2 linked regions of the Methanosarcina siciliae T4/M genome follow. The protein of the gene in region 1 binds, or shares a complex with, the protein of each later gene. Links are inferred from orthologs where the notes say so. Each region holds a gene or a part of one and is shown on either strand. Other genes may lie near its edges. The genes, in order: dph2 and MSSIT_RS05175.

Evidence for each region.
Region 2: the proteins of dph2 (region 1) and MSSIT_RS05175 are in contact, whole or in part, in a crystal structure (PDB 6Q2D), measured with the Methanobrevibacter smithii proteins. The link is inferred for Methanosarcina siciliae T4/M from one-to-one orthologs. Residues at the interface, in WP_011954460.1 of Methanobrevibacter smithii: Met1, Met3, Tyr4, Pro28, Glu29, Gly30, Leu31, Met33, Phe58, His80, Thr124, Gln126, Ser179, Gly180, Asn181, Phe182, His183, Leu185, Tyr201, Asn202, Phe211, Ile215, Arg291, Asp295, Asp296, Gln298, Met299; in WP_011954157.1 of Methanobrevibacter smithii: Pro482, Asn483, Lys484, His485, Tyr553, Asp555, Glu556, Glu559, Leu560, Leu591, His592, Glu593, Asp594, Ala595, Val596, His597, Arg598, Gly599, Pro600.

What each region holds. Positions count from the first base shown.
Region 1 is NZ_CP009506.1:739,407-755,275, reverse strand. The notes cover bases 7,969-10,962. They hold dph2 (diphthamide biosynthesis enzyme Dph2), read right to left. Parts: upstream 9,973-10,962; coding sequence 8,965-9,972; downstream 7,969-8,964. Other genes in these bases: hpt (hypoxanthine/guanine phosphoribosyltransferase), read right to left, coding at 9,953-10,522; MSSIT_RS03395 (METTL5 family protein), read right to left, coding at 8,176-8,769. Outside these bases: MSSIT_RS03435 (hypothetical protein), read left to right, coding at 1-196; MSSIT_RS03430 (winged helix-turn-helix domain-containing protein), read left to right, coding at 236-574; MSSIT_RS03425 (ATP-binding protein), read right to left, coding at 602-1,846; MSSIT_RS03420 (MarR family winged helix-turn-helix transcriptional regulator), read right to left, coding at 2,654-3,100; MSSIT_RS03415 (MFS transporter), read right to left, coding at 3,195-4,409; pscS (O-phospho-L-seryl-tRNA:Cys-tRNA synthase), read right to left, coding at 4,926-6,086; MSSIT_RS03405 (DNA-directed RNA polymerase subunit L), read right to left, coding at 6,407-6,685; MSSIT_RS03400 (exosome complex RNA-binding protein Csl4), read right to left, coding at 6,803-7,417; MSSIT_RS03380 (FmdE family protein), read right to left, coding at 10,982-13,054; cofD (2-phospho-L-lactate transferase), read right to left, coding at 13,389-14,312; MSSIT_RS03370 (HD domain-containing protein), read left to right, coding at 14,437-15,642; prenylated flavin chaperone LpdD, read left to right, coding at 15,660-15,869. UniProt on the Methanocaldococcus jannaschii protein: Catalyzes the first step of diphthamide biosynthesis, i.e. the transfer of the 3-amino-3-carboxypropyl group from S-adenosyl-L-methionine (SAM) to the C2 position of the imidazole ring of the target histidine residue in translation elongation factor 2 (EF-2).
Region 2 is NZ_CP009506.1:1,187,397-1,203,250, reverse strand. Bases 10,121-13,099 are described here. They hold MSSIT_RS05175 (elongation factor EF-2), read right to left. Parts: upstream 12,717-13,099; coding sequence 10,524-12,716; downstream 10,121-10,523. Other genes in these bases: MSSIT_RS05170 (30S ribosomal protein S7), read right to left, coding at 12,788-13,099; tuf (translation elongation factor EF-1 subunit alpha), read right to left, coding at 10,121-10,191. In the rest of the region: MSSIT_RS05225 (ABC transporter permease), read right to left, coding at 1-329; MSSIT_RS05220 (class I SAM-dependent methyltransferase), read right to left, coding at 361-1,053; MSSIT_RS05215 (ABC transporter substrate-binding protein), read right to left, coding at 1,065-2,627; MSSIT_RS05210 (ABC transporter substrate-binding protein), read right to left, coding at 2,844-4,415; MSSIT_RS05205 (class I SAM-dependent methyltransferase), read left to right, coding at 4,945-5,664; MSSIT_RS25205 (hypothetical protein), read left to right, coding at 6,002-6,124; MSSIT_RS05200 (HAD family hydrolase), read left to right, coding at 6,516-7,208; MSSIT_RS05195 (hypothetical protein), read left to right, coding at 7,734-7,895; MSSIT_RS05190 (hypothetical protein), read left to right, coding at 7,942-8,259; rpsJ (30S ribosomal protein S10), read right to left, coding at 8,576-8,884; more of tuf, read right to left, coding at 8,923-10,120; more of MSSIT_RS05170, read right to left, coding at 13,100-13,357; MSSIT_RS05165 (30S ribosomal protein S12), read right to left, coding at 13,354-13,782; MSSIT_RS05160 (NusA-like transcription termination signal-binding factor), read right to left, coding at 13,889-14,314; MSSIT_RS05155 (50S ribosomal protein L30e), read right to left, coding at 14,335-14,631; rpoA2 (DNA-directed RNA polymerase subunit A''), read right to left, coding at 14,884-15,854. UniProt on the Methanocaldococcus jannaschii protein: Catalyzes the GTP-dependent ribosomal translocation step during translation elongation.

The sequences.
Region 1 (15,869 bases):
AGGCCTGATCGAACCACAAAAAGAGATCTATAACTTTATCCTGGAAGAAGGTGGGGTTACACCCGAAAAAATCTCGAAGCTTTTTGAACTCACCCTTCAGGAAACAATGAACCAGCTTGCTATACTAAGACACTGTGAACTGGTGAAGGAACGTAAGCTTGGAGATGAAATGTACATTGTACCGTTTGACTCTTAATTTTTTAGAAAATGAATGTTATTGGAAAGGTGACCGAATATGGATTCAGATGAAAATGCAAGAAGAAAAGAAGAATGGCTCGAGCGAATGAAACGTGAAGGTAAACTGACGAGAAATCCTACCGAAGACCATAAATTCGGACTCAAGGTTCTTCAGAATACCGTGAGAAGAGAGATCCTTATCTCGCTCGGCAGTGAGAGAAAATCCTTTGAGGAAATAAAGGAAAAATTCAACCTGAACGACAGCATGGCAAATTTCCACCTCAACATGCTGGAAGATGCACTTTACATCGAAAAAATAGAAGAGGAAGGAAAAGTATTTTATGCCCAAACCCCGCGGGGAGAAGGGTATGTGGAAAACGTGGAAATGAAGAAGTAAAATAATTTATTTCCACTAAATTTGCATTTATTCCAGAAGCCACTTCCAGATAGGTCTGACTATAATTTTTTTGTCCTTAACGATCTCTTCAAACTCCTCTCCTTCAGTAAGGATCAGACCTCTATCAAGGTCGTAGGCTTCCAGAGCTTCAAGGAGCCCTCCGTATTCCCGCTCCCTGTTACCATTCAAAACCATAGTCACCTGGATAGCGCCCACAGGCCTTTCATTTTCAGTAACAATAAAATCACATTCCTGCCGGGCTCTGTGGTAGTAAAGCTCCAGGTTTCTCCTTTTGAGTTCCAGAAAGACAAGGTTTTCCAACATTTTACCCCGATCCCTGGAGAACTTGAAAGATATGAGATTTATGAAGGCAGAATCGATCGCATAAACCTTTTTAGGGGCATAAATCTGTTTTTTAAGGGAATAGTCATACTTCGGGATGGTAAAGACCATATAGGAGTTTTCCAGGTAGCCTATGTAGTTCTTGACTGTATTTGCGCTGCCCAGCCCCAGCAGTTTCTGCAATTTGCTGTAATTGATCTCGGTGGCATAATTTGAAAAAAGGTAAAGGGCAAGCTCTCTCAGGGCTTTTTCATCTCCTAGCCCGTAGCGGACAAGGATGTCCTTGTAAAGGATGTTATCATAAAAAGTTTTCAGGAGTTCGGCATTTTCAAAAAGCAGGTACTCGGGGATACCCCCTTTTTCCAGGTATTCATTGAAAGCGTTCTTGATAAGTCCCCTCTCTTCAGTGAGAGGTTCTTCCGGGAAAATGACACCTTTGAATTTAAGGAACTCCGGAAAAGAAAAAGGATAAAGTTCCAACCCCACGTAACGCCCTGTTAATCTGGTCCCGAGTTCACGGCTAAGCAAAGAAGAGTTCGAGCCCGTAATGATGAACTTGAACCCCCTTTCATACATCCGCCGGACGAAGAGCTCCCAGCCTTCAACATTCTGGATTTCATCAAAGAAAAAAACCTGGCTTTTTCCGAACAGCTCAATAAATGTCTCATACAGGAGATTAAAGTCCTCCGCTACAAAACCGATGAGACGTTCATCTTCGAAATTGAAGTAGTAAACCGGCCTGTTCCCGTAGAAATTTTTACGAATCTGCTTAAGAAGGGTACTTTTTCCGGAACGCCTCAAACCCGAGATCACAAGGACGTGAGGTAGCTTCAAGAATTCGGAAACTTTTTTAAGGGCCTCCCGTTCAACAAGCCTTTCAGATCCTTCTGCCTCAAAAACTGCTTTTTGTTCGCGTATGATTTCTTTCAATACCTGTATATCCATAAAGAGAACAAATCCTGTAGAGGCTGCTGATCAGAGCCTATTGGTTAAGATATGTTTCATTCCGGTAAGAATAAAGCTCTAAAGAAGTTATTAGAAAGATAACCAAGAAGATATTTCATTTTGAATGAAATATTGATTGAGAATATCCGCATTATAAATGAGGATGTAGTTACAAAAAGTCTCATTTCTAATGAGACTTTAAGCAGGTATTAGCTCGTTCCAGATGAAATATCTTTCTATCCCCCACAGGAAAGCCCAAAAGCAAGTATGAATTTCAAAAAACAGGCCCAAAGTAATGAAAGTAATTGAAAGTACTTTCATGGAGTGCGACAAGAAGTTATGCCATGGTGCGACAAGAAGTTATAAAACGTATTGCGTACACGCTATCCCTTCTGTTTGGGAGAATCACACTAAGACATACATTTATGGTAACGTCAATGTGTGAAGCTCTTCGGACAACGTGGAAAGTCTCTAGTCCAATTCAGATAACTCGCTAGGTTAAGGGTTCCATGGGGAACGTAAAGTGAACCATTGTTAATCCCTATTTTTTCCTATTAAAAGGGTCGAAACTTCGTAAGGAGCAACAACGACAAAGAGAGTAGAGGATTCAGTAAAAAGCGAATGCCAATCTTTAATGGATTGGATAGGGTTCAAACTTTGCCCTGATCCGAAAGGATGCAGAATGTGTGCCACGAAAGCGCACCCATGCGGCAGTTCTGTCTCATAAAGTGAAGCTATGTTGCAGAGAAGATGAGGATGGGCCCCTCGGGCTCGCTAAATAGGTATTAAAAGTCATTCACGTTTTTCAGTCATATTTTTAAGGGCGATGCCTAACAGCCTGTTAAACTCCTTCCGTTCATCGTCCTTCATGCCCTGCAATAAAATTTCTTCATTTTCAGCAGCTTTTTTACTCAATACGTTTCTAAACTCAAGTCCTTTTTTTGTCAGCTTGAGGCTGGTATAGCGTGCGTCTGTTTTGCTCTGTTCCCGCTTGATGAAACTTTTTTCCTCCAGCCGCTTTGCAATTCCAATCACCGTCGGATGGGTTAACGCAAGGTGCTTTTGCACATCCAACAAATTGATTTCAGCTTTGTCCTCATTTTTCAAAATGAAGGAAATTACCTCGGCCTGAACAGAAGTCAAATCCTGATCTTTAAGACTTTCGTTCCGGTATTTGACTAAAGCATTACCAAGCTTCCAGACTCTTCTAAGAATTTCGTCTTCAACAATATCTGGCATTTACTTCATCGCCTCAGTAATGTACCACATACCATGTTTAAGATATATTCATTAGGTTTTTATAGAGAACTCCATCAATAAGATCAGCGCTTTTTTAGAAACTTACTTTATTTTTCCCATATACAGCTTTTTTTCCATTCACAGCCTTTTTCCCATGTAACAAATAATACAATAACAGGCATATCGCTCCAATAACTGCCACAACCGTATACATTCCTCTGTAACCAGTAAAAGGAACCAGTAACCCAACCAACAAGGGACCGGTTCCCATTCCTATGTCTGAGAACGCAAAATAGGTTGAATTCGCCAACCCCATACGATGTTGTGGAGTTATTTTAACAGAAATGGCCTGAGTGCTGGATTGTATAGCCCCAAATCCAAGACCTATTAAAGCTGCAGATAATAAAAGTATATAACCGTGATGAGCCTGACTAAACAGGACCATACCAGTTGTAAATATCAGAATCGCCGGGTACATGATTGAATTTTCACCCTTGAGATCAAACAACCGGCCAATAACCGGTCTCGAAATTAAGATTATTATAGCATACACTAAAAAAAAGAAGCTGGCTGCACTCATAAGATGAATTTCCTGTGAGTACACCTCAAGGAAGGACACGACGCTTGAATAACACATGAAAATAAACATACAAACGATTGAAATTGGAACTACCTTCGGTTCAAAGAAATTATTGAATTTGAACCCCTTCATTATAGTCAACTGTTCTTTTGTTAGTTCCATCTCACGTAAAGATGATAAAAACGGTAAAACCAAAAGGCCAGTTGCTGACGCAATTGTACAGGCAGTAAAAATCATGCTGAAACTGCCGTGCTGACTGAGGAACATACCTAAAAACGGACCGACGGCTGTTGCAAGTATCTGGCTTAATCCAAAATAAGCAATACCTTCACCTTTCCTTTCCGCAGGAATGATATTCGCAACGATTGTAGCTGTTGCTGTGGTAGTAATACCAAATGCTATTCCATGAAGAAAGCGGACTGCAAGCAGGATGACTACATTATTAACTCCAAAGTATAACAACGTCATAAATAAACTCAAAAATACTCCTGAATAAAGTGTCTTCTTATGACCTATCCGTCCGATCCATTTTCCGATAAACAGACGCGCAAAAAGCCCACCAATTATGAATATACTGGCAGAAAAGCCGGCTTCACCCGGAGATGAGTCAAATGTATTCATTGCATATCCGGAGACAATTATCATTAATAAGTAAAAGTTTAAAGCAGCGAGTAAATTTTCAATGAAAATGAGTACGAAATCTTTAGTCCACAACTTTGATTTTGGCAAGTTAAGACAGTCTCCTTAATTATTCTCTAAAAATACCTTTCAGATCGACTGTATGTGCCAGTTGCTTTGCGTGTTTAGAAAAGACATATATGCTAGAAATATCTGCACATATGCCAATCGTAACTGTTTGTTGACCTATTAGACCACTGGCTGTTTCGATTATGTCAGCTTTTTTATAGACTGAACGATTATCAGTCATTAAAATTTGAAGTCGTCTTACTAATTGTATTTGAGAGAATAAGTAGTTAACTACCTATTTTAGGAAGAACATTGTGAAAGAGAAACTATTTCAGAAATATCCAGTTCATAAAGCGATTTTACCACTGTAAATGCCCCCGTCCTGAAATACTTATTACTGTCGTACAATATGACCGACACATGGAAAGGGAAGAGAAGGAGACCGCGTCAAGGCAAAGCAAAAAATCTACTTGACAGATTAAAAAAATGTTCAGGATGCCCGGGGCAAAGAAAATGATTAAAATTACTCCCGGGCTTCAAAAAATAAATTGAGTGGGCTTAAATGTTCTCGTATTTCTTCAGGATCTCCTCAAAAGAATCCGCAACAACGCCGAGCTTTTCTTTTCCGAGCCCGAAAGTGCTGAGCTTGAAGTATTTCGTAAGCCCGGACTTGATACCGTGAATGTTTCTTTCTTTGAGCTCTTTGTAGAGGAAATACCTGCCTTTCTTGACCTTCTGGGAAATCTCGTAGAAGCCGGGAGCTTCAAAGAACATAAGGTCGTGAGAATGGGGTTTCTGCCCGCGCTGGATAAAGCCCATGTCCTCAAGCCTTGCAGAGAACCACCGGGCGTTTTCGACTTCCTGGTCCCAGTTACTGACGCGCTTTACCACTTCTGGAAAAGATGCAATCATAGTCATAACCGTTGCCCCACGGGCAGTGCAGCCAAGAAGTTCGACTTCCTTTACCTTGCTGTATATAGATTTTCTGAATACGATTGGGGCATATTCTTCGCTTACGCCGAGCACTCCGACAGGCCCGGAGGCTGCCATTGACTTATGCCCGCTACCCACTATAAAGTCAGCTCCGATTTCTTTTGCGGATACGGGCATTCTTCCCACACAGTACGCCCCGTTCAGGAGAAGAGGGACATCATACTCATGGCAGACGGATGCGATCTTTTCCGCATCCGGGATGTTTCCGTAGCTCCCGTCAGGATATGTTACAAGGGCAAGAACGGGGGGTCTTCCACTTTCCTTTGTGACCTCTTCGATTGCTGTCCCGTACCCTTCGGGATCAAGATAGTATTCGGGGCTGCCTGCATGTGGCACCACTTTTACATTCAGACCGGCTCTCTCGGCTGCAACATAAGAGGAGTAATGGGCAAGCCCGTCAAGCACGATCCAGTCCCCGGGCTTGCCCATGGAATGCATAACCGCAAATTTAGACTCTCTTGCCCCGTTTGTAACCCTTGCCTCATCACAGCCTAAAAACTCAGGGAGAGCTTTATGTACGAAATCATGGATAGGGGGTTTTTTAATCTGATCCAGAATCCCACCACAGAAGTCGCAGACAGAGTAACCGTCTCCCCATTCCACAAGGGTCTGCCTGGCTGCCTCGGTCAAAAGTCCGCCAGTCTGCAGAGGGTCGATATTTATGCTGCCGAGGGTTTCTCGCTTTATGAAACCATACTTCTGTAAAGATGAGTCGTCAAGTGTCATTTTATTTATACCTCAGTGATAACGGTAAATTTCCTATTCAAACGATAAATTTCTCCTCTGGTTTCTGTCCGGGTTATGAGAGCAGATCTGAGAAAATTAACTGCCTGAAGCTCTATATAATCAGTGATATATCAGGAATTCATAAAAAGGTATTCCAGAAGCAACTTACAAATAGACAGTAAAATCCCGTAAAACTTCTCGTGAAGGCGAACGAAATACTATCCGGAAACCCTTATCTAAAGTATATGGAGCAGGAGAAAGCCCCTGGAAAGAAAAAAAGGCAAAACGTCTTTTAAGAGACGTCCTGCAAGTCATCGGCTTCAGGCATTTGCTGCCTTGTTGAAGACATCGATGAACTCATCACACTGAGCAATAATGATTGCTGCCGCTTCCTTTAAGACCAGAATCGGGTCTGTACCATCGGTTTTGATGTAAAGGATAGGGTCACTGATGCTCACGTGTTTCATGTCGTAGAAAGCCGCTTCAACCCTTTCATCTTTGATCAGGAGGTCCTTAAGAAGATTGAGAAGGGTATGAGTTTCGCCTATAAGCTCGACTTCAAGCTCGCTATTTGTTTTATTAAGAATGTTCAGTTCCATTGGTGACCACCTGTAAATGGTGAGTGATATAGCTGGCTATATTACAGCCTGCCGCAAAATGCATAATCCGTCATAACATGCCGAACCCTGCATAAAGTAAGATGGGGAAAGAGAAATTTACTGGATTCCTTTCCCGTACTCGGTTGAGATCTTGCGGGTTTCAGTCATATTGCAGACCGGGCATTTAAGCTTTTTCCCTTCCAGGACAAGTTCGCCTCTGCAGTTTGAGCAGTAAGCTTTTACAACTCCAAGGGAATCTTCGGATGTTGTAAGGCGCATTCTGTCAACGTCAATGACTCTGGCTTTTATGATATCAGAGGGTCTGAACTCATCTGAGAGTCTCTTTACATAGGAGTCCCTCACATTTGAAACATGGACATCCCCTGGCCTTGAGTTGACAATTTCCCTGTTCTCTTTTCCTTCTATGCCTGCAACTTCCACCATCGCCCCGGACTCGCGGACGTCAGTGATCTTGCCGTAAACTATGTCCCCTACCTTAAGGATATTTGGGGTAAGGGTTTTTGGCTTAACCGAGACCACTCTGGCTTTTCTGTCAATGAGCACACTTCCTGTGGCAGTGGAATAGATATCCCCACCAATTATTGTGGCCCCGGAACCTGGCTTAAACTCTTCTGTAGTTCCGACAAGTTCACCCGGAAGGACAAAGCCTCCTTTTTCAAGGTCTTCTTCAGATCTGACGGGTTCTCTGGCTGGCGGCCTGAACCCCGGCATTTCCTTCCTATCTCGGGGAGATTTCTTAGAATATGGGAATCTTCTCTTTTTTCCAAGGTCACCTTTGAACTGGTCCTTTGACTGATCTCTGGACCCACGGGACTGACCTTTAAACTGATCCCTTGAACGACCTTTAAACTGGTCTCTGGACTGGCCGCGGGACTGATTTTTAAACTGATCCCTTGGCTGATCCCTTGGCTGGCCCTTAAACTGTTCCCTGCTTTCTGCAGCTACCGGAACCGATTTTTCAGCAACCGGTTTTCCTTCCCCAGGGCCTGTTAATTTTTTCCTGGTAGTCTTATTTTTTCGGATTCTAATAATGATCCCTCATTCGAATTATCGTTAATAGTAGGTGTAAATAAGTTGTTTTATCGAATTTCAGAAATTTTCAGAGAGTTTTTGGCGGCAATTGAACCCATAGAGAATTTGTCCTCGGGAGGAATAAGGATCAATCTCCTTCCGAAGTATTTTCCAGTCAATTCTTCCCTTACAGATGGCATACGTTTCTATGTATACAGATTGTTTTGCAGAGCAAATATTATTATAAAGTAGCCATCCAATTACCAGAATTACCTCCCCGATATATCTATCCAAACCTGGGATATTTCATTGTTGTGGAGAATTCCATTGTTACGGATATTCTCTACACCATTGACAAGTTCTCTATACAAGAGATTTATTATTCCGCCTTTCAAAGTGAGATCTGAAGATGCAAAGCTGTAAAACACGAAGCCGGAAATGGCTCCTGAACACAAGCTTTATTTATGAACAGAAATCCTGTAAATCTCTACCTCAATAATTTCTCTTTCTTTTTGATGGAAGTCGAAAGTCCTTTTAAGAGGAAATTTCGCAACGTATGAGTGTGTAATGACCGCAGGCTTAATGAACTTTTGGATAAAAGCAAGGCTTCCACGGTTGTGGATGGAATATATTACCTCACTTGTTCTTAATGCTGACGAAAGAAACGGCCTATCCCTGCCTTTAACTCTTGCCCCGAAAGGAGGATTCATAAGTGTGGTTTTTAAGTGCCCTGAAACGTCCGAAATATCCGAGCAAATGAACTCAACCTCCACTCCGACCTTTTTGGCATTTTTTCTGGCAACCTCAAGCGCTATTGGGTCCGTATCATATCCCACGACCTTCCTGGCTCCCAAAAGTTTTGCCCCTATTGCAAGAATCCCTGTACCGCAGCCCAGGTCCTGGACCGATTCTTTAAGGTCTCCCTGCATGTAAGCAAAATGGAGGATTTCCGCCGCAAGAGGAGAAGGGGTCTGGTATTGCTCCAGCTCAAGTTCGGGACTGGAAAAATCTTCTACTTCTTCAAGCAGCATCTCAAGTTTTCTCTGTTTCATGTCTGTTGAATTTTATTGGTTTCACATTTGATGCGCATTCTCTGTTTCGTTTTTCAAGTACTCTCGGATTTCTTTGTGAGTATTCTCGGATTTCTTTGTGAATATTCTCAGATTTCTTTGTGAGTATTCTCGGATTTCTTTGTGAATATTCTCAGATTTCTTTGTGAGTATTCTCGGATTTATATCCGTAAAGGGTTATACAGGCTCCTCGGTAATTTCATCGAGTACAAGCCTTTCCCATTCCCGTTCTTCAAGCACGATCTCAAACTCCTGGGGAGTCAGCATTGGAGAGGGGAAACGGCCAACTTCGTCCACGGCAAGCCGTGGGCAGGCAGTATTTACAAAAGCATCCACTTTGAACTGAAGTAACTGGTCAGGGGTTACGAGATCGATAAGGATCAGGTGAGCTTCTTTTCCGTGTTTTTTTGCAATTTCTTTGAGAGAAGAGGCGAGTTCCATCCTCATCTGTCCGTTTTTGCTTGAGACAATGATCCCGAAAACCTGTGCATCCAGAGACTTTGCAATTACCGCACTCCGCTGGCGGAGAATCCTTGAAGGGTCAACTTCCCGGACTTCTCCGGAAAAGGGGTCAGCTGCAAGGACACGTTTTTTTGTAGAAAGGGCTACCCCCAGCGGATGGAAGTCCCCGCTTCCGATATAAAGGTACTCATCACAGACTTCATCCCTTGCTGCCGAGAAATTGCAGCCGAGTACCTGCCCTGCATAGGCAAGCCTGGAGTCCCCGCGCCCGATGACGCAGGTCTTTCCCCCGCTCTCAAGCACCCTGCACACGTCAGGGAGTTTGTGGACATGCTGGACAGTGGTAATCAGTCCGATTATCTCTCCTTTAAGTTCCGGAAGAGCCTTCTCGACAACGGGTCGGACATCAACCGAGGAGCGGGTTTCGATAAAGTACACCTTATCCGAAAGCCGGACATCTTCCAGTTCCGCATGCCCGAAGTGGAAAAGAAGCTCAACATGGTCAAGAAGCGTCCTGTCAAGGTCGCACGCTCCGAAACAGGGATCGCCCGAGATGAGCACCTCAGCTCCGGTTGCCTTCTCAACGATTTTTGCAAGCTCCGGACCTTTGCGTTTCAGCCCTTCAGGAAACTGAAAGCCCACACGCTTTGCTTTCGTATCCTTTATCACGCTAATTATATAGTCAGGCCTTAAATCAAACGCTTCACTGATCCCCAAAGACATCCTGAATCTCCACGCCCTTCTCGCTCACATCAATTGTGACGAGAATCTTGGGTTCAACTCCGAGTTCCTTTAACTTAAGAAGTCCGTCTCCACGCCCTATAACGGAAATTACATCCGTGATCTCGACACCCATATTCTGCAGTGCCTTTGCAAGAGCGAGAAGCGTTCCACCGGTACTGACAACGTCGTCCACGATGACGACTCTGTCTCCCTTTTTGAGCCCGTTTATATAGAGAGTCCCTTTAGAATAGCCTGTACTCTGGGAAAGTTCAACTTCCCCTTCAAGGAAGTAAGGCCGCTTCCGGACAATAGTCAGAGGAATTCCTGTTTTCAGGGAGAGAGCATTTGCAACAGGGATACCCATAGCCTCTACGGTAAGAATAGTGTCAACATTCAGATCTGCTATCCTCTCAATGTAATCGGAGATCTCTTGTACCAGCCGTGGATCGATGGAAGGGACACCATCAGAAATAGGATGGATAAAATAGTTATATTCCCCTCGCTTGATCACAGGGGATTTAACCAGTGAGTCTTTCAGTCTTTCAAGCATGGTTTTAACCTTTTTCTGGCTGTTTCAATATTCCGGGAAGTAAAAAAACCCTGAGATCAGATCCTGCACCCTCAAGTATACTTCCTTTCAATGCGGATGCTAATAAACAAACCCGCTTTCCGGAAAGATAAATCGAAGTCAGGAAACATCGAAGTACTTGATATAGCTTTGGTTTTCCGGATGCTATTTCTATTTACACCGGAATGCAGGAAATTTGTAATATTGATAGTTAAGTCAGTGTTAATAAATTTAAGGATAATAAAGGTAAGAAATTATAAAAAATAAGGAAATATGTAAAACCCATTAAAAATAAACAGGGTAAAAAAGAAATCAAGGGAAAAAAGAAATAAGGGTAAAAAACCTCAAAGTTTTCAATCGTTAGCATCAGGAATTTTACCCTGTTTTAGACATATTCATCCCGTTACCAGTTCAAAGGATTCCATGTTTCAGACGCTCGCATCAGTTGAGCAGTCCGAGAACTTCATAGGGATTCGTATCTGCCAGTTTCATTTCGCTCAGGGTATCCGAATCAATGTCGATGACTGAGATTTCCGTAACAAGGCCATCCCAGTTATCCGGGTCCATAAGCCAGAGGTCTTTCAGGTATTTCGAGACCCATGCAGGATCGTCATCTTTTGCCCTGCACTGCGCATTTACAATATCAGAGTTATATCCGAGCACCACGGCTTTCAGAGTTCCGGCATTATTATCCTTGACAACGAAAATTCCGGCAAGGGAGCTGTCAATTGCTTCTATATCTTCGTCAGTCAATTCGGCAACCCAGATTCCTCCTGTTCCGGGAGTGGCATCCCAGCGCTGTAAGAAGACGTCCTCTTTACACCACTGAGGGGAGGAAAAAACCGTATAACTTACCCCATCCTCAAGCGGGTAATTATCTTCCAGCCAGTTTGCAAGTACATAGCCACTTGAAACCCCGGGACAGAAGTGGTTGTGCAGTCCCAGGCACTGCATCAGTTCATAGTCAAGATCTCCGGTGGCCCAGGCATTGCAGATTGTAAGAATGGCAAATTCACGCCCGTTAAACACCTTTGAGTTTACCTTTTCACTCCAGGCATTTACGGACTTCTTGTTTTTGGAAAGGGTATCAAAGTCTATATTTTCGGTCACCTGATAGCTGATCTCATTCTCATCTTCGTATGAAACCTCGATATAAGTGCAGTCCCCGCTGGATTTGTCAAAGAAAGCAAACCAGAGAGGGGCATTTCTTGCGTTCTGGACTGCAAGCAGGTTCTGTGTGTACTGTAAATCCCTTCCGTAAAACTCCGAATAGAAGTCATTCAGAAAAAGATCAGATTCTGCAGGAGAACCGATATCCGTCAGTATGAAAGTATCTTCAGAGCTAAGGTCTCCGAGACTTTCTTCGGCTGCGGCAAAAACCTGACCCATCAGCTCATCGGCCCCAGCTGAGGAATTACCATTTCCTTCCGGGTTGAGCAGGCCGAGAACAACATAAGGATTGACTCCCGCCAGTTTCATTTCGTTCAGGGTATCCCCATCAATGTCAATAACTGCAATTTCGGTAACAAGACCTTCTTCATCCCAGTTATCCCGGTCCATGAGCCAGAGGTCCATAAGATATTTAGAAATCCAGGAAGGGTCGTCCTCGTTTGCCCCGCACTCCGCATTCACAACATCAAAGTCAAACCCGAGTGCCACCGCTTTCATGGTTCCGGCATTCTTGTCCGTAACTACAAAAATCCCGGCAGGAGAGTTCCCGATTTCTTCTATTTCTTCGTCCGTCAGGGCAGAAACCCAGATTCCTCCTTTTCCGGGAGTGGTGTCCCAGCGCTTTACGAAAACATCTTCTTTGCACCAGTTAGGACAGGAGAAAACAGTATAACTTACCCCTTCGTCAAGCGGGAAATTATCTTCCATCCAGCTTGCAAGTATATAGCCGCTTGAAACTCCGGGACAGAAATGGTTGTGCAGTTCCAGGCACTGCATCAGTTCATAGTCAAGATCTCCGGTGGCCCAGGCATTGCAGATTGTAAGAATGGCAAACTCGCGTCCGTCAAACACTTTAGAGCTTACTTTTCCACTCCAGGCATCTATGGACTCCTGGCTTTCGGACAGGGTATCAAAGTCTATATTTTCCGTTACCTGATAACTAATCTCATTCTCATCCCCGTATGAAACCTCGATATAAGTGCAGTTCCCGCTGGATTTGTCAAAGAAAGCAAACCAGAGAGGGGCATTTCTTGCGTTCTGGACTATAAGAAGGTTATCTGTGTACAGTAACTCCCTTCCGTAAAACTCCGAATAGAAATCATCCAGAAGAATGTAAGATTCCGCAGGAGAACCGATGTCCGTGATGACAAGGGTATCTTCAGACCCGAGAACTCCCAGATCTGCTTCGGCTGCGCCAAAAACCTGAGCCATCAGCTCGGAGTTATCAGCTGCAGCTGCCATCCCGGGTATTGAACCCAGGAATAAAACGAGCATCGTCAGCAAAACAAAACCCGTGATTTTTGTTTTGATCTTCTGATTAGCAATTCCACTATTTCCAAACATAATTCTTCCTCTACTGCCTATAATTAAGCTATTTAACCTGACAAAAAAATAATATTTGCCAGGAGAATAGAGTTTAACAATTAAGATAAAATCCAAAATTTATGTTTTTTAGTGTTACAAAGAGTATAAAAAGTGATACATAAAACTTTCGAATTTTGTTAGCGTTGAAGACAACATATGTAAAAAAAAATGAGAGTAAAGAAAGATGAAAAACTAGGGAAAAAAGAGAAGAGAAAACAAAAAAAAGAAAAAAAGGGAAAATGAAAGAGAAGTGGGAGAAAAAAATCAGAAATAAAAGGGAAAAGAAAAAAGAAGGGAGAATAAATTAGATAAATCAGGAGACTGTATCAAAAATCCCGACTATGAACTCTGCCAGTTCCCTGCTTTTCTCCGTGGAGGTCATGAGGGTATCTGCACGGGAGGCCTGACACCCAAGCCTCTCAAAAGCGAATTCGTCCGCCCTGTCCCTTTCATCGAAGACAAAAACGTCAAGGAATTCCTGATAGTACTCCGCAACGCCCATGGAAGAGACCTCAAGCCCACAGGCCTGCATAAGCTTTCCGGCAGGACCGCTGACAGGAGCATTTCCTATTATGGGGCTAACTGCAATCACCTTTTTCCGTTTCAGCAGTTCTCTCATTCCCGGCAGGGAAATTATAGGCCCTATGCTGGTTATGGGGTTGCTCGGACCGATGAGGACTTTGTCGTCTTTCTCTAAGGCTTCCAGAACCTTTTTAGCGACCGAAGCTTCGGAAACGCCCCGGATATCAACTCCAAGTACATCGGGGTTCCCGTGTTTTCCGACCCAGAAGTCCTGGAAATGCATAACCCCTTGAAGAGTCTCGATATAGGTCGAAACCGGGTCATCGGACATTGGCAGAATGTTTGCATCGATCCCGAAGAAGGAGGAAAGCTTTACTGTTGCTTCCGTAAGGGATGAGCCTCCCCTGATGAGATTTGAGCGGATAATATGGGTTGCCCTATCCCTGTCCCCCAGCTTCATGCTTTCTTCGACCCCGAGTTCGTGCATGCGCTCGTAAGTCCTGAAGGTATCGTCTTCTATGCCCCACCATTTCTTCCGGTCGATCTGGTCCGAGAAGAGATAGAGCACCGTATCAAGGTCTGGAGAAATCAGGTTCCCAGAAACCCACAGGTCTTCGGCAGTGTTTACAACAACGGTCAGTTCCTCCGGTGGGAGGATTTCCTTGAGCCCGTCAAGGAGTTTGGGAGTTCCGGTGCCGCCTGACAATATGATCATGATAATACCTGTTCCGGATTTATTCAGCCATCGGGTAGCAGGTTATCCTGCAATTTTCACTTTCAAAGTAACAGCATCAAAGTAATAGATACAACAATATATAATGACATCTGTCTAAAGAACAATGAAAGTAGTCCTTGATCCCGTACACGGTTACATCGAACTGGATGAAATCGTCCAGGAACTTCTGGCTACCCCCCAGATCCAGCGACTGAGAAGAATCATGCAGCTTGGCTTTTCAAACCTTGTTTATCCGGGAGCAAACCACAACCGCTTTGAACACTCCCTGGGAACCATGCATCTTGCCACCATGCTGATGAAAAACCTCGACTCTATTGAAGAAGATAAAAAAATGGAGATCAGAGCTGCCGCCCTTTTGCACGATGTGGGGCACGGACCATTTTCTCACGTAACCGAGAACATCATAGACAAGTATACGAGGCGCAGGCATGATGACGTAAGGGACATTGTAAGGAAAGGGGAAATAAAAGAAGCCCTGAAAAAACACGGGATTTCCCCCGGGAACCTTGCAAAACATATCAAAGGTGAGACTTCATTAGGGCAGATCCTCAGCAGCGAGATCGATGTGGACAGGATGGACTACCTTGTCCGGGACTCCCATTATACAGGGGTTGCCTTCGGGGTTGTGGACTACAACCGCCTGATCAACCAGATGCATTTTTACGAAGACAGGCTTGTTATCGACTACGGGGGATTGAAAGCTGCCGAATCCCTCCTGGTCTCCCGGTTCTGGATGAATACCTCGGTTTACTATCACCACGTAACCAGGATCTCGGAAGCAATGTGCTCAAGGGCCGTGGAATATATGGTCGAAAACGGGGAACTTGACCCGAAAAGGCTCAGGCAAATGGACGACATAGACCTGGTAGCCGCCATGCGAAACTCAAGCGGGCATGGGGGAGAACTTAGCAAGCGGCTGGACGCACGCAAACTCTATAAGCGGGCGCTTTATACAGGACTTGGGGAAGCAGGGAAAGGAGTGCTCAAGTACCGGGATAAAATTGAGAGAGCCGAGAAGGAGATTGCAGAACTTGCAGGGGTAGACCAGGAATGCGTGCTTGTGGATATTCCGAAAACCCCGGAAATGCTGGAAATGAAGGCAATGATAAAAACAGACCACAAGATAATACCGCTTAAAGAAGCTTCCCACTTCGTCTCAATCCTGCAGGAAGCCCATATGGATAACTGGAGGATGGGGGCCTACAGCCCGAAAGAGCACTGTGAAGCCGTGGGGAAGGCTGCAAAGGAATACTTTAACATCAAGAAAGCCACAAAGCAGTTTAAACTGAGCGACCTTGAAAAAATATAAGATACCGGAGCAAAACTTTGTTCAGAACCACAAGGAAAGCCGGCAGGATAGAAATCATCCTCGAAGCAAAAAAGCTCGGAGAAGACTACCTGCTTACCCTTACCGGCGGAAAGGAGCATGCGGGCGCGGTTGCAGTAGGGCTTTTTGATGAAAAAAGCGGAAGAGCAAGCTCTTCTGTGCTTACCCTTCCCGGACACAGGGAAGAACAACTTGCCCTGGACAGTGCA
Region 2 (15,854 bases), 450 kb from region 1 along the record:
AGAGCAAGAACGGAAAGTGTCAGTGTATTTTTGAATGCATTCAGAACAGTTTCAAACACCGGCTGTTCGCTCATGTACGAGTAACCAAAGTCCCCTACAGCTGCGGCTTTGAGCCAGTTCAGATACTGGATGTAAAACGGCTGGTCAAGCCCGTGGGCTATACGGAACGCTTCAACAGCTGCTTCATCATACCCCCCCGAGGGACTGGTCATCATAATCTCTGCCGGGTCACCCGGAGCGATGTAGATGAGTGAGAAACTCATAAATGAGATAAATATGAGAACCGGAAAGAAATATAGAGCCCGACGGATGAAATACTCTTTTAGCATTACAGTGCCTCTTGAAAACTTCAGCTCTTCATCAATATTTTACTCCTGTGGCGAGGTATGGAACAGATAAATAGTCATGACCTTCCGGATCGCATCTTTTCATATACTCGGCATACTCGGGAAGAGCTTTCCAGGAGACATCCGAAAACCCGTTATTTTCCATGAGGCCTGCAATCATTTCAGGCGAGTTGCTTTTGTAAAGCGGAAGATACTCGATTAACTCCTCGTAAGTTCTTTCTTCAGGGTTATTATTTCCGTCTGAAACGTATTCTTGCTGGAACCATTGCCCGTCAATCGCAAGAATCCTGCCTCCGGGAACCAGGACTCTTTTGCATTCACTGAAGAATTTGTCGTGATCCGTGAGCGTCCAGAGAAGATGCATGTTTACAATAATATCAAACGTACAGGCTTCAAAAGGCAGGTTCTCTCCGTCCCCTTCAACAAACCTGATTAACAAATTACGGTTCCTTGCCCCTTCTTTTGCCCCTGCAAGCATCTCTTTTGAGATGTCGAGGGCCGTAACATTGTGTCCCAGCTCGGCGAAAACAAAGGCCTGGATTCCAGGTCCAGTTCCGATATCAAGGACACTGAGTTTTTTACCTGCAGGCAATTTCTCTGAAAAGAGGTTTTTCATAAGGAGAATCTCTTCATCAAGGTGGTCACGATACATTTTACGGTAACTTGGACTTCTTTTATTCCAGTGTGCTGTAATTTTGTCTTTCATTTTTTAATCCTTCAGGCAAGTTCCATTTCGTTTGTAAGGAACGTGTATTCGTTCGGATAAATTTCAAAACCTTTGAGGTCGGGCGAGCCCCCGTCAATTTCATTCTTGTATGCAATACAGACAAGTACCGCGTCATTCTGGACCTGTTCCTGAATCATGTCATAGAGTTCTGTACGTTTTTCTTTGTCTGTTTCGGCCCTTGCTTCAAGAATCCATTCGTCAACCTGGGGATTCGAATAACGGAGCCAGTTAGATGCGTAGGTACCGGTTGAAAGGAAGTGGCTGGACACGAAGTAGTCAGGATCTCCTACAGGTGCAACTCCCCAGGAATAGAGTGCAAGGTCATAGTTTCCGGCTACTGCATCGGCACTAATTGAGTTTGTTTCGGCAATTTTTATCGTAACGGGGATGCTTATTTTTTCAAACTGGGTGGCAATTACTTCTGCCATTGGCTGGTGTGCTGCCTGTTTTGTATAGGTCTGGATTTCAATTGTGAACGGCTCTCCGTTGTAATAGAGCCTCTCATCACTTCCCGGTTTGATTCCCGCTTCAGCAAGGAGTTCCAGAGCTTTTTCAGGGTTATATTCGTAAGCTTCAATCTTGTAATTCGCACTCCAGGGCATGATGTCCGGGAATATTCCGGTTGCCGGAGAGCCTGCAACGCCTTCGAGGGCTGTGTCAACGATTTCCTGGCGGTCAAGAGCATAATTAAGCGCCTGGCGAACTCTTACATCGTCGAATGGAGCTTTTCCTTCGTTAATATACATAAAGTAGGTTCGAAGCGTTTCTCTGGATAAGATCTCAATATCAGGATCATCTTCAAGGTTTTGGTATTCGCTTTGCAGGATATCTCTTGTAAGGTCAACATCGCCTGATTTGAGCAAAAGAGTTCGAGCTGCGGCGTCTTTACTGTACTGGATAATTATCCGGTCGATTTTTGGTTCCTCACCCCAGTAAGCAGGATTCTTTACCAGTTCTATACTGGAGCCAGGTTCGAATGATACAAACATGTACGGACCTGTTCCGACCGGCTCTTTGTCGAGGTCACTGGCGTTGGGACTTACAATTGACATGATAGTGTCCGTGAACATGAGAATCGTTGGCGCGTATGGTTCATTTGTTTCCAAAACGATTGTGTAGTCATCGGTTTTGTAGATGTTTTTGATAAAAGAGTATTCCGATGACCTGCTGTTCGAAGGAGCAAGAACCCTGTTGATGGAATATATCACGGTATCTGCGTCCATTACGGTCCCATCATGGAAGCTTACATTCCTGCGGAGCTGAATTCTCCATGCTGTCTCATTTAGCTGCTTATAGCCTGTTGCAAGTTCAGGCTGGAGCGTCATGTTTTCGTTGTAAGAAAAGAGTGTCTCATAGATTCCGGTTCTTCGCATGGGCCAGCCTTCCCATGAAATGGAAGGATCAAGGCTTCCTCCTGTATCAGGGCCGGTCGTGAGAGCTACGTGAAGAATTTTTTCTTCAGAACCCTCTGTCTGAACACAACCCGAACAGATGATTATTGCAACAAAAATAATTGCAGTACAGGCAAACGATAACTTCATCCTCAAAGCCATGTCAATACCTCTTACAGTCAAAAAATTACTATCCAACCTGGATGAAACAAGCTCAAAATCAACTTTTTACCTCACAGATTTTTTTCCATGAGATTGAGTTTCCGCAGATACCTGTTTCCGGAAATCTTCTCGTTATTTCGGAGCTTGTTCCGGGCATGTTTTTGAATTGGATAGGCCAGAACTTCACTGTGGAAGTCCCTGGCCTTCTCAAGAAATTTATGCAAATCCGATATCCTTGGTGATGATTGTGTACTCGTTTGGATACATTACAAAACCTTCAACATCCGATGACAGTGCATAGATTTCGTTGGCATAGAAGACGGGCAGTATTGCTGCATCTTCCTGAATCTGTATCTGGATTTCGTCGTATAGCTCCGCGCGTTTCTCTTCGTCCGTCTCTTTCCTTGCTTCAAGAATCAATTCATCGACCTGAGGGTTAGAATAGCGAAGCCAGTTGGCTGCGTAATTCCCGGTTGAGAGATAATGAAGCGAGAGGAAGTAATCAGGATCACCTGTCGGTGCCGTACTCCACGCAGCAAGTGAAAAGTCATACGTTCCTGCAACAGCGTTTGCTGTAAGGGCAGCACTATCCAGAATTGTCACGGTTGAGGTAATGCCTATATCTTCCAGCTGTGAGGCTAGGATTTCCGCACTCGGCTGAAGAGCTGCACGTTTTGTGTAGGTCTGGATTTCAATGGTGAACGGCTCCCCGTTGTAGTAGAGTTTGCCATCTGTGCCTTTCGTGATTCCCGCTTCTTCGAAGAGTTCCAGAGCTTTTTCCGGGTTATATTCATAGGCTTCGATCTGGTCGTTTGCGTTCCACGGCATGGTATTTGTGAATATACCGGTTGCCGGAAGGCCGGAAACCCCTTCAAGTGCCGTATCCACAATTTCCTGGCGGTTGATTGCGTAGGAGAGGGCCTGGCGGACTCTGACATCGTCAAATGGGGCTTTACCACCATTTACAAACAGGAAGTACGTCCGCAGGGTTTCTCTGGAAATGACGTTTATATCAGGATTGGCCTGAAGTGCCGAATACTCGCTCTGGAGAGGATCTCTGGCAATGTCAACATCTCCTGATTTTATCATCAGGGTTCTGGCAGTGCTGTCTTTGTTGTACTGAATAAGTATACGGTCAACTTTGACATCACCGTCCCAGTAATCAGGGTTCTTTTCTATTTCAAGGCTTGTACCCGGTTCAAAGGAAACAAACTTGAAGGGACCGGTCCCGATCGGCTCTTTGTCCGCGTCAACAATGCTGGGGCTAATGATCGACATTATCGGGTCTACAAGGGATGCTATCAATGGAGCATAAACATCATTAGTTTCGATGACAATGGTGTACTCGCCGGTTTTTCGTACCTCTTTGATGAAGGAGTACTCGGATGACCTGCTGTTTGTCGGGTCAAGTACTCTGTTCAGCGAAAAGAGAACTGCATCCGCATTCATCTTTGTTCCGTCGTGGAAGCTTACATCCTCACGGAGCTGGATTTCCCATTCCGTATCATTTAACTGTTTGTAGCCGGTTGCAAGTTTGGGCATGAGATTCATGTCCGCATCATAATAGAACAGTGTTTCATAGATGCCTGCCTGATGGACATACCACCCTGTCCAGCCGTTGGCAGGATCAAGACTGCCTCCGGTATCGGGGCCTTCGTTAAAAACTACGCGGAGAACTTTTTCTTCAGTCCCCCCAGTCTCGGTACATCCTGAACAGAGCAATGCCACAATCAAAATTACTGCAACTGCCGGGGAAGAGATTTTTGTTTTTTGTACGTTGAATTTCATCAATAGCACCAATGTGTATAAATATTTATGATATTATTAATACTATTTTTAACTAAGTTATATGGAATGTATATTTAAATCGTGTGATTTTATCCGATATTCATATGGCTGATGTAATGATATGTTTAGAATACTCCAGATTATATCCGTAAATTCATTGTGATATCTTCAATTATAAATATGAAATAAAATGCATAAATATTAATATCTTGTTAATTATGATGATATTCACAGAATATTTTTGTAAATAATAACACTACCTAATGTTATGGTTATACTGCACGGATGCAATTTTATGAGGAAAGATCTCATAATTACAAATTGTCATCCCGGCGCTCATAGCATTAACTGTTGTGCTCACGGTAATTTTACGTGTCTGTCGCATACAAAGGAAAGATTTGGATGAAAAGTTTCTCGGTATCGTCTCATATTCGGCCTGTATTTTTACTCCGGATAACAATGTAACTGGATCTGAGATGTATCTGTTTCCGGTAGAAACTTTTTTATGTCAATTTTTGAGGGACGGAAAATGAAAGATAAAATATTAGAATACTGGGACTTCAGAAGTTCTGATTATCACACAGAATATGCTCACTGTATGGATGAGGAAATGGATGTCTGGAAATCCGTTTTTTCAGAAATTCTGCTGACTGATAAAAAAGTCCGTGCAGTGGAAGTTGGAACAGGTCCCGGGATTCTTGCCATCTCCCTTGCTGCCATGGGACACGATGTAACAGGTGTTGATTTGTCCGAAAATATGCTTGAAAAAGCAGCTGCAAATGCCCGAGAAAAGGGAGTAAATGTTTTGTTAATGCGGGGAGATGCAGAAAAAATTCCTCTTAAAGACGGAGAGTATGATTTTGTTTTTAGCAAGTATCTTCTCTGGACTTTGCCTCAACCGGATAAGTTTCTGGGTGAGTGTTGCCGGCTTTTAAAAGACGGAGGCATTATGATGATAATTGATGGTTTGTGGTTCCATAATCCGGATGGAACAGAGAAAAAAAGTAGTCGTTACGAACGATTTGATGAGCTGTACGGTGATGTTAAACCTAATCTGCCCTTTGCGAAAGAAAATACTCCCGAGAGGATAGCTGACCTCGCAGAATCTCACGGATTTGAGGATTTAACATGGAGGTTTTTGGACGATTATGATGCGTTTTTGGAACGAAACGATCCTTCCGGTCATGCAGCTGCGTATATCAAGCCTCCGCATATGATTCTTGCAAAGAAAAAAGTTAGAAATAGCTGAATTAGATCTGGTTAAATCTTTTTTCTGGCCTTTGTAGTTTCGTGTGGGTAAGTTTTTAGCGTGCAGCAGTAGGCGCCTGCAACGGGCTTATTACTCCCTCTCTTTAATTCTGGAGATCTACTTATCTACATAATATCTCGAAGGCCTGAAGTAAATAAATAACACAGTGCTGTACTATTGCTATGCACTGTTCATTCAGCATGAAAATGAACTGTTGTGCAGCGCACAGAACACTGTTGAGAGGTCAGTAAAAATGAAAGATAATAACCTATTTTTTTCAATTCTGAAAAGAGCATCGAATATGTAATATTGAGTCTTTATGCAGAGGGCGGTGATCATGTTCTTCAAAAACATAATCTTCCTGCTTGTGGGGCTGCCTGCGACGATATTCAGGTTGAATTCAGGGACAGAGAAATTGAAGCTAAAAACATTTGTAAAATCGAAAATGACCTTTAGGTGATCAAAGTTCCCAGAGGCTTAGGCAGCCTCTTATAAAACTTGAAGGAAAATTAAAGCCTGTTGTGGCAGGAACAGGTCCGTATAGTGAATACTGTTGTACGGGCAGAAAAATATCTGTGATTTAGTTCTCTTACATATTATGGGTTATATTCCACCTTAAAGGGGGTTTTAAGCGATAATGGACAAAAATATGAAAAAATAATCTACTTGGTATGAGAATAATAATAGTTTAATCCGAGATTAGTTTTTAATTTTAGCTAATATTATTGTATCAGCCAGTTTGTATAAACATTGAAAAAAAAGGAAAGTAAGAGTACGTGAGGAAGAGATTCTCAAGTAATTTTTTGGTTCAATACGCATACTGCCATACTATTTGAATCTGAGGTAAGAGCATGATGGTTTTTTTTGACATAGACGGTACCCTATTGGATCATAAAAGTGCGGAATTTTCTGGAGTTGAATTATTTTACCAGAATTATCATAATTTTTTCGAAATAGATTTTAATGAATTTTATTCTATTTGGTGTGAATTAGCAGAAAAACACTTTAAAAGATATTTAGCCAAAAAATGTTCTTTTGAAGAACAGCGCATTGAACGAATTAAAGAACTTTATTTAATACGAAATATTAACCTATCAAATGAAGAGGCACTTAAAGTATTTGATTACTATTTATTCAATTATGAATCAAGCTGGAAACCTTATGATGATGTGATACCCTGCTTGAAAAAACTTTCAAATTTAAAAATGGGTGTTATAAGTAATGGTGATCCAGGGCAACAAAAGCTAAAGCTGAGTAAAATGGGAATTTCCCGTTACTTTGTTGATATCATAGTAGCAGGAGAATTTCATGTTGCAAAACCCTGTACGGAAATATTTGAAAGTGCATGTAAAAGGAATGGTGAAGAACCAGAAAAGTGCTTTTACGTTGGAGATGCTATTGAAACTGACATTATACCATGTGAGAAAATTGGAATGAAAGGCATATGGATTAACAGAGGCAATAAAACTTTCCCAAATAAGAACATTAAAAGTATCTTCTCATTAGAAGAACTTGTCAATGTATTGTACGAGGATATGCCGTAGCTATTGGACTATTGAGCTCTATTCAAAGGACAAATTCTGAAAATTCGATACATTCCAATGAATACAAATTAGTTAAGTTGGTCCTGTCAAATCTTCGGAGAATGAACATTTTTAAAGGTTTTAGCTAACTGGAGTAGTCCTTGAAAAGAAGGACAAAAGGGATCAAAAAACACACTGTTTTCAATTTAGTTTTTTATATCTCGCTGTTTTTTCTCTCCTGATGTTCTATTTTTTTCTTTTTGGGACTGGCCACTCTCCTACATCTAGCGGGATCAGATTGACCCGGTAAAACTAGTGTCATGCCAATATCCAAGATTGAACAATTCTTAAATGTTGTAACCGATTTTATACGAGATTTTATCATTGACGCGACACTAGTAACATTGAGTGGTTCAGCTATTTTGCATTTTCTATTAAACTATGTCTATCTAAATACGAGCTCCATTAATTACGCTACGGGAGGAAAGAAATACTTTTTAGGGATTATTTCAGTGTTTGTCGGGATTTTTTTCCTTTTTTCAGCTGATGTGCCTCCGAACCTATGTGCCTCCGAAACCTGAAGGCATTGCTCAGGCAAATGTATCCGGCATTGAAATGAATCAAACCGGATCAAACTCGGGAATTTCTGGTGAAAACTCAACCGCAAATCCTCTGGGAATTATGGCAGCTGGAGTCGTTGAAGCCTGAGGGGGGCTGGAACTTACCATTTATGAACAGGGGTTTGCCCTTGTAAATGAAAGACGAGAGGTCAAGCTTGAAAGCGGGACCATCTGGTGGAATATACGGCATTGTTTTCGGGATTATCCCTTCCTCGGTCCTGGTCGAAGCTTCAGAGGGCGGGAGGTGTGAAAGGGTAAGCTACAAGATCGAAATTAACAACAGCAAGTCCGAAGCTCAGGATCTGACTGTCGTGGAACATCTATACGGAGATTGGGAAATCCTGGAAAGTTCGGATAAGTACAGAAGATTGATGCTTTTACAATTGAATTCAGTGACAGTTCCTGCAAAAGGCACTATAACAATTACTGATACCGCAGAAAACAGGTTTTAATGGCAGTTAGTTTTAATGGCAGTCAGGTAGAAGATAATGAAATCTAAATGCTGGAGTAAATCTGAAATAAAGTTCGAATTGAAAACAAAGTAAAACCCTAAAGTAAGTAAAAATACAGTGAAAATACGAAGAGACATATTTGAAGAATCACAGAAAGAGAAAGTTGCAGAATATCCGGTGGCTGTAGAAGCCCTCAAAGGGGCAGCCGCCGGCAAAACTCTCTAAAGTGTTAAAGTAAATATTCAGAAATAAAGAAGTGAAAAGGAATTTGCAATACCGGGTACAGAGGTTTTCTGTAACCTGGCATTTTTTGCATTTATCCTTCGAGCACGATCTCGATGTTTATGTCTTTTGGGACCTGGATTCTCATGAGCTGGCGGAGCGCTCTTTCATCGGCTGCAATGTCGATTAGTCTCTTGTGTACGCGCATTTCCCAGTGGTCCCAGGTTGCAGTCCCATCTCCGCTGGGGCTCTTCCTTGTAGGAACGACCAGCTTCTTTGTGGGCAGCGGAACAGGTCCTGAAATGTTTACTCCTGTCCTTTCCGCAATTGATTTTACCTGGTTGCAGACTCCGTCCAGATCCTTGGGACTGATGCCTGACAATCTGATTCTAGCTTTTTGCATAACCTTTTTTCTCCTTAAAAAATGAAAAAAGGAGAGTGTTATTTCTGCTTAACACTCATGCACATGCCTGCGGCAATTGTCATACCCATATCACGGATAGCAAATCTGCCGAGCTGTGGAATTTCTTTTACGGGCTCGATAACCATCGGTTTTGTCGGTTTGATGGTTACAATTGCTGCATCTCCGGCCTTAATGAAGGTCGGGTTTTCTTCCTTAACCTGCCCGGTCTTCGGGTCCAGCTTCTTGTTAAGCTCGATCAGCTGGCATGCGATCTGGGAGGTGTGAGCGTGGAAGACAGGTGTGTACCCTGCAGTGATTGCGGAGGGGTGCTGGAGAACCACAATCTGCCCTACGAATTCGTCAGCAACCTTTGGCGGGTTGTCAGTATGGCCACAGACGTCACCTCTGCGGACGTCGTTCTTGCCGATACCGCGGACGTTCCACCCGATGTTGTCTCCGGGGTAGGCCTGTGGAATTTCTTCGTGGTGCATTTCAATGGACTTAACTTCACCGCCGGCTCCGCCGGGCATGAAGACTACTTTGTCACCCTTCTTCATTACACCGGTTTCAACTCTGCCTACAGGGACAGTTCCGATACCTGAGATGGTGTATGCGTCTTCGACAGGGATCCTGAGAGGGAGAGTGGATGGTTTTTCCGGTTCCTTGAGTTCATCGAGAGCCTGCATGATTACGGGACCCTTGTACCAGGGAGTCTTTTCACTGAGCTTGGTGATGTTGTCTCCCATAAATGCAGAGGTAGGAATAAAGGGGATATCGGCTGGCTTGAACCCGATCATCTTAAGGAGGCCGGATACCTGTTCTACAACTTCCTTGTACTTTGCTTCGCTGTAATCGACTGCGTCCATCTTGTTGATTGCGATGATCAGCTGGCTGATACCGAGGGTCCTTGAAAGGAAGATATGTTCCTTGGTCTGGGCCATGACACCGTCAGGGGCTGCAACGACGAGGATTGCTGCGTCTGCCTGTGAAGCACCTGTGATCATGTTCTTGACAAAGTCACGGTGGCCCGGACAGTCCACGACTGTAAAGTAATATTTGGGTGTGTCAAATCTCTTGTGAGCGATATCAATTGTGATACCTCTTTCACGCTCTTCCTTAAGGGAGTCCATAACCCATGCGAAAGCGAAGGATTCCTTACCCTTCTGCTTTGCTTCTTCCTTATACTTCTCGATAATGTGAGCCGGTACTGCTCCGGCTTCGTACATTAAGCGTCCTACAAGGGTTGACTTTCCGTGGTCAATGTGACCGATCACTGCTAAATTCATGTGCGGTTTGTCTGCTGCCATTTATAATTCTCCTTTATAAATTATGGATGAGTTTCAATGCTATATCAGATTATAGTATATTAATATTAGGGCAGATCTCATAATGGTCAGACCTTCTCCGGTCTTTGTTCAACCATTACTTACATACATTTCCCGTTTTGAACATTTATCGGGTCGACGTATTTTGAATTTCCAGAGGCCTGGACTGTTTTCCCCATTATAGGCATACCTTGTTTTAAATCTTTCCCATTGACTAAACTCTCAGAAGATTCCTAACTTTTCTCCTTCGAATTCAGGGGAGTTTTGCCTTGGGGTTTTGCTTTTAAGAGGGAAGAGAAGCGGAAAAATTCCGCTTACATTGAAAGGAAGTCAGAAACTTTTGGCAGGTCCTTCTTCAGGCCCTTCCTTTCCCTTATCTGGCCAACGATGTCGTTCAGGATGCTTGACGGCACAACGTCAAAGCCTCCGAACTCCGTGCTCCACATGGCACGGCCTTCGGTTGCGGACCTGATCTCTCCGGCAAATCCGAACATTTCAGCCACAGGTACTCTGGCCTCGATAATTGCCAGGTCTCCTTCCGTAGTCATGTTCAGGATAATTCCGCGGCGTCCCTGGAGTTCCTTTGTTGCACCGCCCATTAAAAGCTGAGGTACCTGGACAAAGACTTTCTGGTAAGGCTCAAGCAGGCTGTCTTCTGCCATAAGCATTCCTGCCTGGATTGCCTGTCTTGATGCAGGAATAATCTGAGCCGGACCTCTGTGAATTGCGTCTTCGTGGAGTTTTGCGTCTACAAGCACGCACTTTACGTTTGCTACAGGTTCTCTTGTAAGCGGACCTGCGCGCATGACCTCTTCAAACCCGTCGAGCACAAGTTCCATTGTCTCATTAAGGTACTGGATACCTTTGGTCATATCGATGAAGATATTGGAGTTGAAGATGCCGGCAATGCCTTTTGCCTCTTCTTTTTCCATGCCGAGGTCGATGAGCTTCTGCCTCCTCTCAAGTTCAGGCAGGTTCATGCTGATTTCCCCTTCCTTGATCGCACTGACAATCTCGGTGTCAAGAGGCTCAACATAGATATAGAATCTGTTGTGCCTGTTCGGAGACTTCCCTTCGACAGGTTCGGTGTTCTTCTTAATTGTTTCCCTGTATACGACAATAGGCTTGCTCGTGGCGATTTCCACATTCTTGTCCCTTTCGATCCTGTGAGCGATAACTTCAAGGTGCAGTTCTCCCATACCTGCCATCAGGTGTTCCCCGGTTTCCTCATCCAGGGTGATCTGGAGAGTCGGGTCTTCCTTTGCGACCTGTCTTAGAACCTCAATAAGTTTCGGAAGGTCTTTGGTGTGCTTTGCTTCCACAGCCACAGTCACTACAGGTTCGCTTACGTGCCTGATGCTTTCGAAAGGAGTCATGCCGTCAAGGGTGGTTACGGTGGACCCGACGATTGCTTCCTTTAAACCCGTAACTGCGGCAATATTTCCTGCAGGGATCTTGTCCACTTCAAGCCTTTCCGGACCCATGAAGATACCGACCTGCTGGACCCTGCTCTTCCTTGCGCTTCCCGAGGTGAAAACTTCCATACCGCGGGTAAGAGAGCCGCTGAACAACCTTCCTGTTGCAACTTCCCCTGCGTGGGGGTCAACGGAGATGTCAGTTACCATGAATGCAAGGTCGCCTTCTGCATCTGCCCCGGCCATGGACTTTCCGATTGCGGTGTTTTCATCGCCGTGCCAGATGGCCTTTACCCTGTCCTTCTGAGCTTCGATCGGGTTTGGCAGGAAGTGAATAACCATGTCAAGAACAGCTTCGTGCAGAGGACACTTTTCTGCCAGGGATTTCATGTCTCCGGCTTTACAGTAATCGTATACGTCATTAAAAGAAACCCCGGTCTTCTTCATCATAGGCACACTGATTGCCCAGTTGTAAAGAGCTGACCCGAATGCTACGGTTCCGGCTGCTGCATCGACTTTCCAGCCTGCTTTGAACTTCTCGGGGTTCATGTTTTTGATAAGCTTGTTCACGTGGTCAATGACCTTGCCGAGGCGGATCTGCATTTCCTGAGAATCGACCTGAAGCTCATTGATAAGCCTGTCTACCTTGTTTACGAAAAGTACGGGTCTGACATGTTCCCTGAGAGCCTGCCTCAGCACAGTCTCGGTCTGGGGCATTGTGCCTTCTACCGCGTCAACTACTACAACTGCACCGTCTACTGCTCTCATGGCACGGGTAACGTCTCCACCGAAGTCAACGTGTCCGGGGGTGTCGATAAGGTTGATCAGGTAGTCTTCATTATCAAATGTGTGGACCATGGAAACATTGGAGGAATCAATTGTAATACCTCTTGCCTGTTCCTCTTCATCGGAGTCCATGAAAAGCTGTCTTCCGGCAAGTTCCTTGGAAATCATGCCTGCGCCTGCTAACAGGTTATCCGATAATGTGGTCTTTCCGTGGTCAATGTGTGCAACGATTCCGATATTTCTGATCCTTTGAGGATCATTCATGAGCGTTGTCACACGCTCGACCATTTTCTTTCTTCGTCCCATGCTAATACCTTTTAAGCAAAATGTGAATGGTTATATGTTATTTTCAAAAGCGGACAGGTCCGCATAAATTATTAGCGTGCTGCCTTCGCAACTCTTTCCTTTGCATCCTTCCTATTGATGGCGAAGGATTTGGTATCGCGGTTTGCTGCACCTATAAGTTCGGTTGCCAGACATTCTGCAACAGAGCGCTTGGATTTGAAAGCTGCGGCGTTTGTTCCCATGCTGATGTAGCGCAGGGCAGTGTCAACGCGCCTCTGAGGTGCAGTGTCAACTGCTTTTGGTACGGAGATCCCACCGTACTTCAGCCTGACCACTTCTTCTCTGGGGCCTGCATTGGCAATGGCATCCACAAGAACCTGAACCGGGTTTTGTTTCGTCTTCTTATTCATAATGTCGAAAGCTTCTTCAACTGCGCGAAGAGTCACCTGCTTCTTTCCGGTGTTGGTTTCTGTCCTCATGAGGTTGTTTGCAAGGCGCTCTACAATCGAGATCTCGGATTTGTTGAACTGCTGCCTTGCATGTTTCCCGCTGCTGTGAGGAACAATTACAGGGGTAAGGCTGACATAGCGCTTAATTCCGAGGTCTCTGACCTCAACTTCCGAAAGGTCCCATTTCCCAAAAATCTTGTACAAAAAAATCATCTCCTGGGCTTTTCCAATCTGCCGATAACCAGCTGGTTCAGGGACACATTGTTTACGGCAATTACCTTGAAACGTACACCGGGAATATCACCCATAGCACCGCCCATGCGGCCTCCGATCCTTTCCACGGTAACTTCATCGTGTTCATCAATGAAGTTTACTGCACCGTCTCCGGGACAGAATGCGGTTACCTGACGCCCGTTTTTAATGAGCTGGATTCTTACGCATTTTCTGATTGCGGAGTTCGGCTGTTTGGCTTCGACTCCCACTTTCTCTAATACAATACCCCGACCCTGCGGTGCACCACCAAGAGGGTCGGCTTTCACGTTCAGACCAAGAACCCGCCTGCCGTAGTACGTATCTTTCCAGCGGGCATCTTTCCTGGTCTGTTTGAGAATATTAGCTGCATATTTTCCTTTAGCCATTGTAAATTTCTCCAGTTAAAATTGATCACAGTTTCCTATTGTGGCATTAAATGCCAGAATTGTCCTTCAACGCCGGATTAATGGATCAACATAAGTTAATGGGATATTACTGCAGGATCACATCTTCTATGGTATGGTGACGACGGGCAAGCATCTTCACTTTCTCTATATTCTTGCCATTGCGACCGATGGCAAGCCCCTTCTCTTTATTAGGTACCTCTACATAAGCCAATCGCTTGCCATTTTTGGTTGTGAAGTTTACTGAACTTACTGATACCGGTCCGAAGGCATTCTTTATAAAGGTAACAGGATCCTCTGAGTACTCCACAAGCTCGATGGGTTTGTCCAGGGCTTTTTTAACACGGTTTATGTTCTCCCCGTTTTTGCCTATTGCAAGCCCCATATCGCCCTGTTTTACAACATACACGAGCCTTTCTTCTTCCGGAATACAGTCAAGTATTTTGGCCCGGGTCATGTTTTCAAATAATGCGATGTACTGGATGCTTTCTGCAGTAAGTCTTATTTCACCCAAGACGTTGCAACTCCTTTTTATCAAGCTGTAGCTGCCAGGATATCCGATTCTCCTGCATCGAGGATTGCCATGGCTGCAATCGTGAAGGGCTTCCCGCATACGGGGCCGAGTTCTACACTTGTGCCTTCGTACTCCAGGACCGGAATGCTTGTTGCCTGAATTTTCTTTTTAATGTCTTCGGGGCAGTTTGATGCCAGGATCACCATTTTTGCAGAGCCGTTTGCTGCTGCATCTATGGTCCGGTTGGCTCCAACTATTACTTTTCCTGTTTTCACAGCCTTGATAAGAGATTTATCAACATTGATCTTCATTTTCATCAACTCTGTCTCAAATTAGCTAGTCTACTCTGTCTCTTTCTCAATAAAGATTCCAAGCTCGGTGAGTATATGGTACTCTAAATACCTGATGCCTTATATCAATTTTCTGGTTATGAGCCTCGCGGACTCAAGTTTCTGTAGCAGGATTCGATGAAATTCATAAAGGTAAGCATATCCTGATCCGAACTGCTGTTCTATCAGGGTATATACTTAAATAATTATAGGTTAAAATCCGGATTTTCCTTCGTTCCTTTATTCTTCTTCTGCTTCAAGCTCTTCAGCTTCAACTTTTTCAACTCTTCTGCTGACCAGGTGCACATCACCCGTACCCATGCGAATAGGCTGACCGACAATGATGTTTTCCGTAACACCCTGAAGCTGATCCACATCTCCGCGCATACCTGCGTCCAGGAGGTGGTTGACAGTAACTTCGAAAGCTGCACGGGCAAATACACTGGCCTTTTCACCTGAAATTCCATGCCTACCGATCTGCTTTACTTCTCCGTCACAGGTCATGAGGTCTGCCACAAGCATTATGTGCCTGATGTCCACAGTCAGACCCTGTTCACGCAGGGTATCCGTTGCTTCCTTGATAATGGCATTTCTTGCAGCTTCGATTCCAAGCACTTCGTAGATTTCATTGATGTTGTTTGTGCTGGTTCTGGTCTTGTCCACACCATTGAACTGCAAAACTTCCCGCAGAGCTGAGCCTTCCGTATAGAGGGTATACTCTTCACCCTCCTTCCTGACCACCACTCTCTTGATTCCTTCTATGCCCTTAAGGGTTACATTGTGGATGCTTTTTGCAAGCTGGAGCAGTTCTCTGTAAGAGGGCTCTCCGGGGGTGATGACGATCTGGTTATCAATATCCGGGGAAATGTTGACCAGTACGTTCAGCTCTTCGTTGAACTTCTCCTTCACCTGGTCTATAGTAATATTCCTGCCTTCCATTGCCTTTTCGTGCAGGTCTATTATAAGCTTCATCTGGGAGAGGTCAGTGGTCACGTCAGCGATGTGGTCGATCTTGGTTGCCTCAATCTCCCAGGCGAGAGCTCTTGTCTTCTCTCTGTCGTAAGCGTAATCTTCAGGATGCTCTTTGGAAAGGGCAATTGTCATCATAGGAGTGCTCGGGATTTTCCTCGCATCCACGATTTCGATAAGGCGGGGAAGACCGAGGGTAACGTTAATCTCGGCCACACCGGCGTAGTGGAAGGTACGCATCG